3 regions of the Fictibacillus sp. 7GRE50 genome follow, and region 1 is predicted to be linked to each of the others. Evidence: riboswitches for the same ligand, from Rfam matches in the RefSeq annotation. Region 1 holds a riboswitch; each other region holds the start of a gene.
The links. Region 1 has a riboswitch for cyclic di-AMP ahead of IHV12_RS01380 (dicarboxylate/amino acid:cation symporter). Riboswitches for the same ligand answer to the same signal wherever they lie in the genome.
Positions count from the first base shown of each region.

Region 2: linked by a shared signal. The riboswitch ahead of IHV12_RS10095 (potassium channel family protein) and the one ahead of IHV12_RS01380 (dicarboxylate/amino acid:cation symporter) in region 1 are both predicted to bind cyclic di-AMP.
Region 3: linked by a shared signal. The riboswitch ahead of IHV12_RS07930 (hypothetical protein) and the one ahead of IHV12_RS01380 (dicarboxylate/amino acid:cation symporter) in region 1 are both predicted to bind cyclic di-AMP.

Region 1 is NZ_JACZDW010000001.1:283,602-286,877, forward strand. It holds gene IHV12_RS01375 (hypothetical protein) at 1-375, opposite strand, end outside; gene IHV12_RS01380 (dicarboxylate/amino acid:cation symporter) at 532-1,767, opposite strand; cyclic di-AMP (ydaO/yuaA leader) riboswitch at 1,936-2,102, opposite strand; gene IHV12_RS01385 (hypothetical protein) at 2,280-2,474, shown strand; gene IHV12_RS01390 (ABC transporter ATP-binding protein) at 2,681-3,276, opposite strand, start outside.
Region 2 is NZ_JACZDW010000002.1:574,772-578,047, forward strand. It holds gene IHV12_RS10090 (TrkH family potassium uptake protein) at 1-707, opposite strand, end outside; gene IHV12_RS10095 (potassium channel family protein) at 711-1,367, opposite strand; cyclic di-AMP (ydaO/yuaA leader) riboswitch at 1,507-1,662, opposite strand; gene IHV12_RS10100 (undecaprenyl-diphosphate phosphatase) at 1,741-2,523, opposite strand; gene cls (cardiolipin synthase) at 2,631-3,276, opposite strand, start outside.
Region 3 is NZ_JACZDW010000002.1:158,880-162,155, reverse strand. It holds gene IHV12_RS07935 (MgtC/SapB family protein) at 230-910, shown strand; cyclic di-AMP (ydaO/yuaA leader) riboswitch at 1,274-1,420, shown strand; cyclic di-AMP (ydaO/yuaA leader) riboswitch at 1,474-1,625, shown strand; gene IHV12_RS07930 (hypothetical protein) at 1,858-2,271, shown strand; gene IHV12_RS07925 (hypothetical protein) at 2,296-2,433, shown strand; gene IHV12_RS07920 (HPr family phosphocarrier protein) at 2,511-2,786, shown strand; gene IHV12_RS07915 (hypothetical protein) at 2,810-2,917, shown strand; gene IHV12_RS23055 (potassium-transporting ATPase subunit F) at 2,914-2,994, shown strand; gene kdpA (potassium-transporting ATPase subunit KdpA) at 3,007-3,276, shown strand, end outside.

The DNA of each region.
Region 1 (3,276 bases):
CTGCAAGTAGTTCTGGATGGATAAACGTTCTTGAGCATTGAACTGGAGGTATCTGCTTTTAGCTGATTTGGCATTGGCCACTAAACCTTTAGATCGATCTTTCTTCCAAAGGGATTTCATAAATAGGGTGAATTCTATATCACTAGCGGGTTCGTTATTCATTTTTCTGTGAATAAAATTATGAGCTTGATAATAAGTAATTGCATTCTGTACAAGCCTTAGTAATACGTAGCCTGTGATGATCGTGAGTGAAAAGACAAACCAAAAAGAGTTCATCGCGCTCTCTGTTAACTCGATGATAGGATTAATAGCGGTTTGAATCTGTACCCATATGATCTTTGCTGCAAGCGTTAGTATCTCTAGCCATTTTTCCAAGAAGATCACTCCGAAATCTCATTAAGTATCTTCTTATTTTACCATGATTTTTCATTAGTGCTTACATTTATTTACTCAACATTTGTAAACTAGGGAAATGGGCATACAAAAAGGCCGCAGGTATATGTATACACCGCGGCCTTTTGAAGTGATTATTTATGCACTAACTTCTTGTTCACGAGTCCCAAGATGTTTGTCTTCGCCTTTATCAACGATTACAGCACAAGCAGCATCACCAGTGATGTTAACAGCTGTTCTAAGCATATCAAGAAGTCTATCAACACCTAGGATTAAGGCAATACCCTCGACAGGTAATCCTACAGAGTTCAATACCATCGCTAACATGATCAATCCAACTCCAGGAACACCAGCTGTACCGATACTAGCAAGCACTGCCGTTAAAATAACAGTAAGCATCTGTGTTAAACCTAAGTTAACATCGTATACTTGAGCGATAAAAATCGTCGCAACACCTTGCATGATAGCTGTTCCATCCATGTTAATCGTTGCACCAAGCGGCTGTACAAAACCACTTATCGATTTTCGAACACCTAAATTCTCTTGAGCTGTTTTCATTGAGATTGGAAGTGTTGCATTTGAACTAGACGTACTAAATCCAACTGACATTGCCGGCGCGAAGCCTTTAAAGAACCAGAGCGGGCTCTTCTTTGCAAATAGAGCAATTGAACCACCATACGCGACAACAGAGTGGATGAATAAAGCTAAAATAACTACGCTCATGTATAAGCCCATCGCTTTGATAGCATCCATTCCTTGACTTCCTACCGCTGAAGCAATCAATGCAAAAGCACCATATGGAGCAAATTTCATAATTAGGTTTACAAGATACATCATAATGTCGTTACCTTGTTCAATTAAATCCATAATACCTTTTGTTTTGCTTCCCAACATCGTTAAAGCAAATCCTACAAATACGGAAAACGCGATAATTTGAAGCATGTTTCCTTCAGCCATCGATTGAATTGGATTAGTAGGAATAATGTTCAGCAACGTGTCCGTAACTGCTGGCGCTTCTTGTTGCTCAAACTTAGCACCTTCTGTTTTAAAGTCCCCTACACCTGGTTGAAAGATAAGCGCTAAAGCCATCGCGATCGTAATCGCAATTGTTGTAGTTCCTAAGAAGAACCCAACCGTTTTGGCACCCACTCTTCCAAGTTTCTTCGGATCACCTAATCCCGCAGTTCCAAGTACGATTGAGAAAAAAACAATTGGAACAACTAACATTTTAATAAGGTTTAAGAATAATGTCCCGACTGGCTTTAAAACGTATTTATCCAGTGTTGAAAAAGCATCTGGTACAGCTAGATTAAGAATTAATCCCGCGACAACCCCAAGTGCAAGTGCAATTAAAATTTTTGTAGACAATTTCATAATAAAGTACCCCCTTTGTTAAAATCTTCTCACTATTTAGTGTGCAGTACGATGAAGAAATTTTATACTAATACATGCCCTATTTGTTGCATATAAAAACCCACCGAAAATAGAGAGGATTTTCCGTGGGAATACACCGCAACACATAGACTGAGCCCATGTATAGAGTTCTCTCTCCAAAAACGCTTACGAGGTTAGCTGTCGGATTAGGAAATTGAGAGTTGTCCCTTTTGTGTATGCACAAATTCATCCCTAGGCTTTATAAGCCATATCGTGGTTCCCCCGCTTCAAGATATTCTATGGAATAGAACATCCGAATTCAGCGAATCATATATAATATGCTCTAATTTTATCAACATACATAAATTTTTGTCAAGAATACTCACTATGCTTATTTATTCCAATTAATTGTTTCATAATGAATGTTTTTCCATATTCTCACTTCTACCCCATAAGCATATAGAAAAAAACGAATTATATATAAGGTTCTATTTTTCAGGGAGGTATTGTAAATGAAAATCGTATTTTATGAAAAAGGTGAATTAAGTATAATCGTTGGAGCATCCAAATTAAAAGGTGAACTTACGATTGAACAAATAAAGAACGAAAGCGAAAAGAAAGCAAAAGAATTAGGTGAATTATTAGGAAGAGAAATCGGATTTTTAATCGATATGAACGGTAAATTAGATACTCAATTTAAAAAATAAGGCTGTTTAAAACATAGGTTCTTTTGGGAGTGTGGATTTCCGTTCCAGGCTGCTCGCTTTCCATGGGGCAGGCGTGAACCACATTCGTACGTGTCACTTTACCACTCCAATCAACAGTTATATAGGCAAATTCAAAAAGATCTATTAGTAACAATTCTTTAGAAAACAGCCAAAAATAAAAACCGGGATATCCCGGTTTTTTGTTTTTATACGTATGCGAGTGATAATTGTTCTTTATTCCTCTTCAATACCATTTCTGGACGCCCTTCATCCTGTATCTTTCCATTGTTCATTAGTATGATCCTGTCCCCTATAGCACGAGCATCCTCTTCATCGTGAGTTACAAAAATAGACGTGATCCCCGTACGTTTTAAAATTTCCTGTAACTCATCCCGAATCTGTAGTTGAAGCTTAGAATCGAGATTGCTAAATGGTTCATCAAACATGATCAAAGATGGATTTGGTGCCATAGCCCTAGCTAGTGCAACACGCTGCTGCTGTCCACCGCTCAATTCATAAGGATAACGAGAAGCATAGTCCTCCATTCCCACAATAGCCAATAATTCTTCCATGCGTGCTTGCTTCTGCTTACGATTCATTTTCGTTAAGCCAAATTTTATGTTCTTTTCAACCGTCATATGAGGGAACAAAGCATAATCTTGAAAAACCAAACCTACACCACGTTTTTCTGGCTGAACAAAACGAAATGTATCATTCATGACAGCCTGATCTATGAGGATCGATCCTCTTGAGGGCACCTCTAGTCCTGCTATAAGACGAAGTAACGTACTTTTCCCGCTTC
Region 2 (3,276 bases), on a different contig from region 1:
AACATCACTCTTGTATGAAGAGAAAGTTTTTTCCAGCTTCGGCTCACCCATATATCAACCAATACGGTAAACCCAATTCCCCCTGTTATAAACAGAAACGATATGACGATGTTCACCATCGGATCTCCTACATAACCCATTAGACCGTCAGACCACAACGAGAATCCTGCATTGTTGTATGCCGATATAACATGAAAGATGCTATAGTAAATTCCTTTACTAACACCAAAGTCTGGAACAAGCCTTAGTGATAGAAAAAAGATGGCGATAATCTGGATGCTGATTGAAAATACAAACAGATTTCGAACTAACCGGATTACCCCGCCTATAGAAGGCTGGTTGAGTGCTTCTTGCATCAGAACACGTTGTTTGATGGATATTTTCCTCCCCATCATAATAACGACTAATGAAGCAAATGACATGACCCCAAGTCCTCCGACTTGGATTAAGAACAAGATGACGATCTCACCAAAGAGTGTGAACGTTGAGCCAGGATCAACAGTAGCTAAGCCTGTTACTGTTGCTGCTGAAGTTGCAATAAAAAAAGCATCTACCCACGATAACGTTTTTTCATGGGCAATAGGAAGCTTTAACAAACACGTCCCAACGAAAATAAGAAATAAAAATAGTAACGCTAAAAACTGAGGAGGGTTCAATCTAATTGGGTTGTGCAAAAAACGTTTATGCTTTCTAACATGTAGTGCCAATGCTTACACTTCCTCATCCTCAAAACGATTTAGATCTTCGTTACGACCGATCACGACAAGTATATCCCCATATTGAAGAGATACATCAGCAATCGGTGAAACGAGTATCTCATCTCCGCGTTTGATTGCGACGATATTACATCCATAGCGTGCACGAACATCTAGATCTGTTAGCGTCCGATTCACTAGCTTATCCGTTACACCTATCTCAACAATACTGTGTTCATGCGATAGCTCAATAAAATCAATAATCTTTTCAGAAGATATGAGTTGAGCAACGCGAAGCGCCATATCACGCTCTGGGTGGATAATACGGTCTGCTCCTAGCTTTTCCAACACTTTATGATGATAGTCATTCTGTGCTTTTACCCATACTTTTTGAACGCCTGCTTCTTTTAAAAGTAAAGTAGTTAAGATACTTGCTTGGATGTCTTCACCGATCGAAACAATTACCTGTGTAAAATTTCGGATTCCTAAAGACTTCATTACGTTTTCATCCGTAGAGTTAGCTTGAACAGCCTGAGTAGCTATTGTTGCAAACTCATTTACTCTTTCCATATCTTTATCTATAGCTAGAACATCATAGCCCATCGTCGCAAATTCTCGACAGATGCTGCCTCCAAAACGTCCTAAACCAATTACTGCAAACTGTTTTTTCATTATGGTCTCCCCTTAAAATCCATGAAGTTTTTGCTTCGTTGTTCTCTAGCCTTGCTGGTCAAGAGGTATATAAATTTAAGTAAAAAAACGCAAAAAAAGACCACACAAAGAAGCGGGTCCGGTTTTCCACCAAATTGACCTCTCCAGTGACATGACGCTTACGGGGTTAGCTGTCGGATTAGGGATTGGAGTATCCCTTTTTGCAAATAGAGCAAAATTCACCCCAAAAGATTGGTTCCCCCGTTTTACAGTAGTTTCACCATAAAAATAACTGTAAATTCAGCGATCTAAAGCCTGCTAAATTTTGAATTACATATACTGTAATCCTCTATCTTTTAAAAGTCAATCCATTTTTTTAGTGTTAACAAATACTTTACATTATACCTGAAAATTGAAGGATCAATACTACTATTCCAATCAACCAAACATAGACAGCAAATCCTTTTAACGTACCGGTTTGAAGGAGTTTGATCATCCACTTTACCGCCACATATCCAAATAGAGCCGATGCTAAAGTACCGACCAATAAGGCTGAATAAGAGATAGGTGGATGTCCACCCGTAAATAGATCTTTTGACTGCAATACTACTCCTCCTGCGATAGATGGTATGGATAATAAAAAAGAAAAATAGGCCGCTGCTTTTTTATCGATCTTGCAAAAGAGCGCTGCTGCAATCGTTAGTCCTGATCGTGAAATAGCAGGAAGAATAGCCGCACCTTGAAACGTACCGATCACAAGTGCATCCCTTATTGTTATATCTTCAATCCCTTTATATCCATTTCGCTTATAAGAATCCGCCCACCAAAGCAAAAAACCTGTAATTAAGAACTCCCATCCAACCGTGATCCCGGTTTTTGAGATCTCTTCAAAAAAATCTTTAAATGCTAGTCCTATAACAGCGGTTGGAATCGTTCCAGCGATAAGCAGAACTCCCGTTTTGCTGAGTGGTCTTTTTATAACTTCTAAGATTTCTCTCCAATAAACCGTCATCACAGCAATAAGTGTTCCTATATGAAGCATGCTATCAAGAAACAACCCGGCTTCTTCTAGCTGAAACACTTGCCTGCCTAGAAGGAGGTGTCCTGTAGAACTGACAGGCAAAAATTCTGTTATCCCTTGCACAATGCCTAATATTAAGGCTTCGAGCCAATCCATAAAAAGAACCCCCTCAACTTTCATGGTCTCGTACAACCTATTCATGAGGAGGATTTTCTATTCTAGTTTTTTGATATCAATTTAGTGTTACTAACGAGCATTTGTGATTAAAGTACACCTGAGAAGAGACGAGCAAACGATTCCTTTGTTCGTTCCCACAAACCTCTTTTGTAAAACTCTACGGGCTTCACTTTTATAGATTCCACCATGTCTTCTTGATATTGTTCTACAAGATCTGAGACAGATGATGTATTCAGCAAGAATACGTTCACTTCGAAGTTAAGGTGAAAACTTCTCATATCCATATTAGCTGTACCGATTGAAGCAGTATCGCCATCAATAATGATTACTTTTTGATGCAGAAATCCTTTTTTGTAGGAATAGATCTCTATTCCAGAACGCAGTAGCTCTGGAAAATAAGAGCGCGTTGCATATTGCGTCAAGAATCCATCATTAATCTCAGGAACCAACAAACGGACCTGGACACCTTTTTTTGCTGCCACTCTTAAAGCCGTTCGAATCGCTTCATTAGGAACAAAATATGGTGTTGCGATCCAGATCGATTTCTCTGCACATGAGATCAAAGAATAGAATAGATCACTCATGATTCCAAGCTGAGTATCAGGACCACTTGCCACCACATGAACAGTACCATCCCCTTCAGCGGGGTATGCTCTTGTAAGATGATTATCTTCTAAGAGATCTTCTCCACAAACATATTCCCAATCCATTAAAAATATGGCATGAAGAACT
Region 3 (3,276 bases), on a different contig from region 1:
AGCCGCGAGGAGAGTTCCTCTTCCGCAGGCTTCTTTTTTGTTGCCATTTTTCAACCGTAACAAGTGTAGAAGAGAAACAAGACAGGCAATAAAGCTTGTAGGAAAAGCTGATTAACTAAATGATGTGAATTTGAGTACTGTAGCATGCATGGAAAAACACACGGATAAAGAAGGAGAAAAAACATAGTGATTTGCTTGAAAAATATGGAGAACGTGAGGAAATAAGATGGTGGATACAGAAGTTTTAGTTAAATTGGGTACAGCGATCGTATTAGGTATGTTATTAGGTATAGAAAGAGAAATCAGGAAAAAACCCGTAGGTTTACGTACGTGTATGGTTATTTCAATAGTAAGTTGTTTACTAACTATCATTTCTATTGAATCTGCTTACGTTTTTCCAAAGTCAGAACATGTGAAAATGGATCCTATGCGTTTAACGGCACAAATTATTTCAGGGATAGGTTTCCTTGGAACTGGAGTCATCCTTCGAAGAAATAATGATGTCATCTCGGGGTTAACGACGGCATCCATAATATGGGGCGCTGCAGGTACAGGGATTGCAGTAGGGTCTGGCTTCTTATTAGAGGCACTAATTTGTGTATTCCTAATTTTGTTCAGCGTAGAAGTTATGCCAGCAATAATAAGGTACATTGGTCCAAAATGTTTAAGAGAAAAAGAAATACACATGACAATTATGATTGATAAGAGTATTCAAATTTCTGAGCTGCTAGTAGCTGTTAGGGAAAAAGATATTATGATAAAAAAAATAAAAATAAAAGATTTAGTGGACGAGAAAAATGAGATTGATCTTCATGTTATGGTTGCAGATTCTAGGTTAACAGCTGATGTGTATAACGAGGTAAAAAAAATAGCTGCAATCAAAAGTTTAGAAATTGAAAATGTTGCTTAATAAAACTAAACGTATCGTAAATTAATGTTGTGCTTTTTTCGTGTACTGAAATTTATTCTGCAAAAATGTTGAGGTGTGAATTGTGCAAAAAACTACAGAATGAAAATAAAAGTTTTATAGTTTTCCATAAGAAAAATAAATGGATTCAGAGTAATTGATTTAATATTCAAACTATTTTTTATTTGTAAATATCATGATAATTAAAGAAAAACAAAGAAATTAGTAGTAATGTTTATTAAAAGTGAATAAAATAACTTAAATTGATTAAATTCGATTTAAAATATTATATTTTTAGGGATTTTATTTGATTTACAACGGCTGAAACCAGGAGTAATATATTGCTTATCGTAAAACTTTAAATTTTTTCCATGACCGCTGAATCCATTATTGGAACGGAGGAACCATCGGCAGTTCAGTTCTTCACTGCCAGGGGTGAAACTTATTTAAGTCGGGCGACTTCTGCCGTCCGAACCCGTCAGCTAACTTCGTAAGCGTGGTAGGAGAGGGAAGGTGAATTAAAAAAAGAGTAATGACAATTTAACAAACTATGATTTTAATATCATGCGTCTTTATCGCTTAATTCCTAAGTTTAGGAAGCGGGGGAACCAACCGCAGTTCTTCGTATCTGCATGGGGTGAATCTCGAGAGATCGAGTAGGGCTACTCTCAAGCCCGAATCCGTCAGCTAACTCCGTAAGCGTACAGAGAGAGGCAACAAATTTCGTGTATTCACACGCTTATTCAAGTATGTGTAGAAGCCGCGAGAAGAGTTCCTCTTCCGCAGGCTTCTTTTTTGTTGCCTTTTTTTCACTATCCAAAAGTATAACTTGTCGGCGCGATGGTTTTCGACGTAGCAACAAGTTTAAGACGATAGTATAAGTGCAGCTAAGGCTGACATGAGAGGCTAGAAGTTAGCCTAGTTTTCTTTAAGAGATGGAGGGTGGAACGATGGAGAAATCATCTGGGAACGTGCTCATTATGTTTCCTGATCTAGTTTCAGATGTTTTTATTTCAAAACTAAGATTGTGTGAAGACTATCAATCTCTTGTTCTCTGTGTTCCTAACCGAGAAGAAGCAGAAAGACTCTCACAAGTTGGGTTTCAACATGTATATGTCATGAATTATGTTGACAAGCGTAAAGTTATCGAGATGGTAGGTCCTTTTGTTCAAAAAATCATTGTTGTTGAATCTGGATTTTTAGAATGTTGCCAAACGATTGAACTCATTCGCAGCATTTATAACATACCTGTTTATGTCATCAAATCAGACACACGGTATATTTCCAGAGTTTATAAGGAGTTAGGTGCAGATTACGTAATCTATAACAAAACCGGAAATATTCAATTCTTACTTTCTTCATAAAAAAAAGAGCGGAGGAATTCATTTATGAGATTAAGTCCAAACGAAATTGAACAGATTTTGTTAAAAGCGAAAAGAGATCAATTGAATGCTTATTATGCAAGTGTGATTCAACATAGTCTCTCAAAATGGATCATACAAGACACGCTTAGAAGTAAAGGTTAAGCAATTACAGGAGGGAACCCATCAAAGAAAAGATGTTCCCTCTGTAAATCCAAACCAGTGATAGGCAGGGTGAAAACATGGGGACAGAGTCAGTTGTTTTATTGCCAAAAAGGTTGTCGATCGGACAGATCAATGAATTTGTCAATGCTGCTGGTTCTTTCGAAAGTGAGATTCTTTTCTTTTATCAAGGCATACAGATTAATGCGAAAGGCTTACTATCCGTTAATCTATTCTTTTTGTCACACTATTCAAGAAATCAAAACGAACCGATCACACTTAGAATTGAAGGTTGTGATGCTCAAGAGGCTATCAAAAATTTATCTCTAATGCTGAATGGTTACTTAGAACAATGAACTAATAAAAAGAAGGTGTAAAAATGTTAGATGTGATGATGGTTTTATTGATGGTAGGAATGCCTGTCTTAATGATGGGTCTAGCAAAATGGTCATCAAGTGTTGTTGATGAAGGAAGTGTAAATAAATGATGACTGTCATGTTTGGATTAGCCGTTTTAACAACGGTGTATCTTCTTTACGTATTATTGAATCCAGAGAAATTTTAGGAGGTTTTTCCGTTGTTAGTCAGTTTACTCTCTATAGCTATAACGCTACTTATAGCTCTTTTACTTGCAAAACCAGTAGGAATTTATTTAGCGAACTCGTTCAATTATTCGAATAAAAACAAACTCTTTTATCCTTTCGAAAAACTGATTTATTCCATTAGTGGAATGAAAAATAAAAATCAATCTTGGAAAGTTTATGCTTCATCAGTCATTGTGATCAATGCGATTATGATTCTATTAGTTTATTTAATCTTCCGTTTCCAAGGCAGTTTGCCTCTGAAT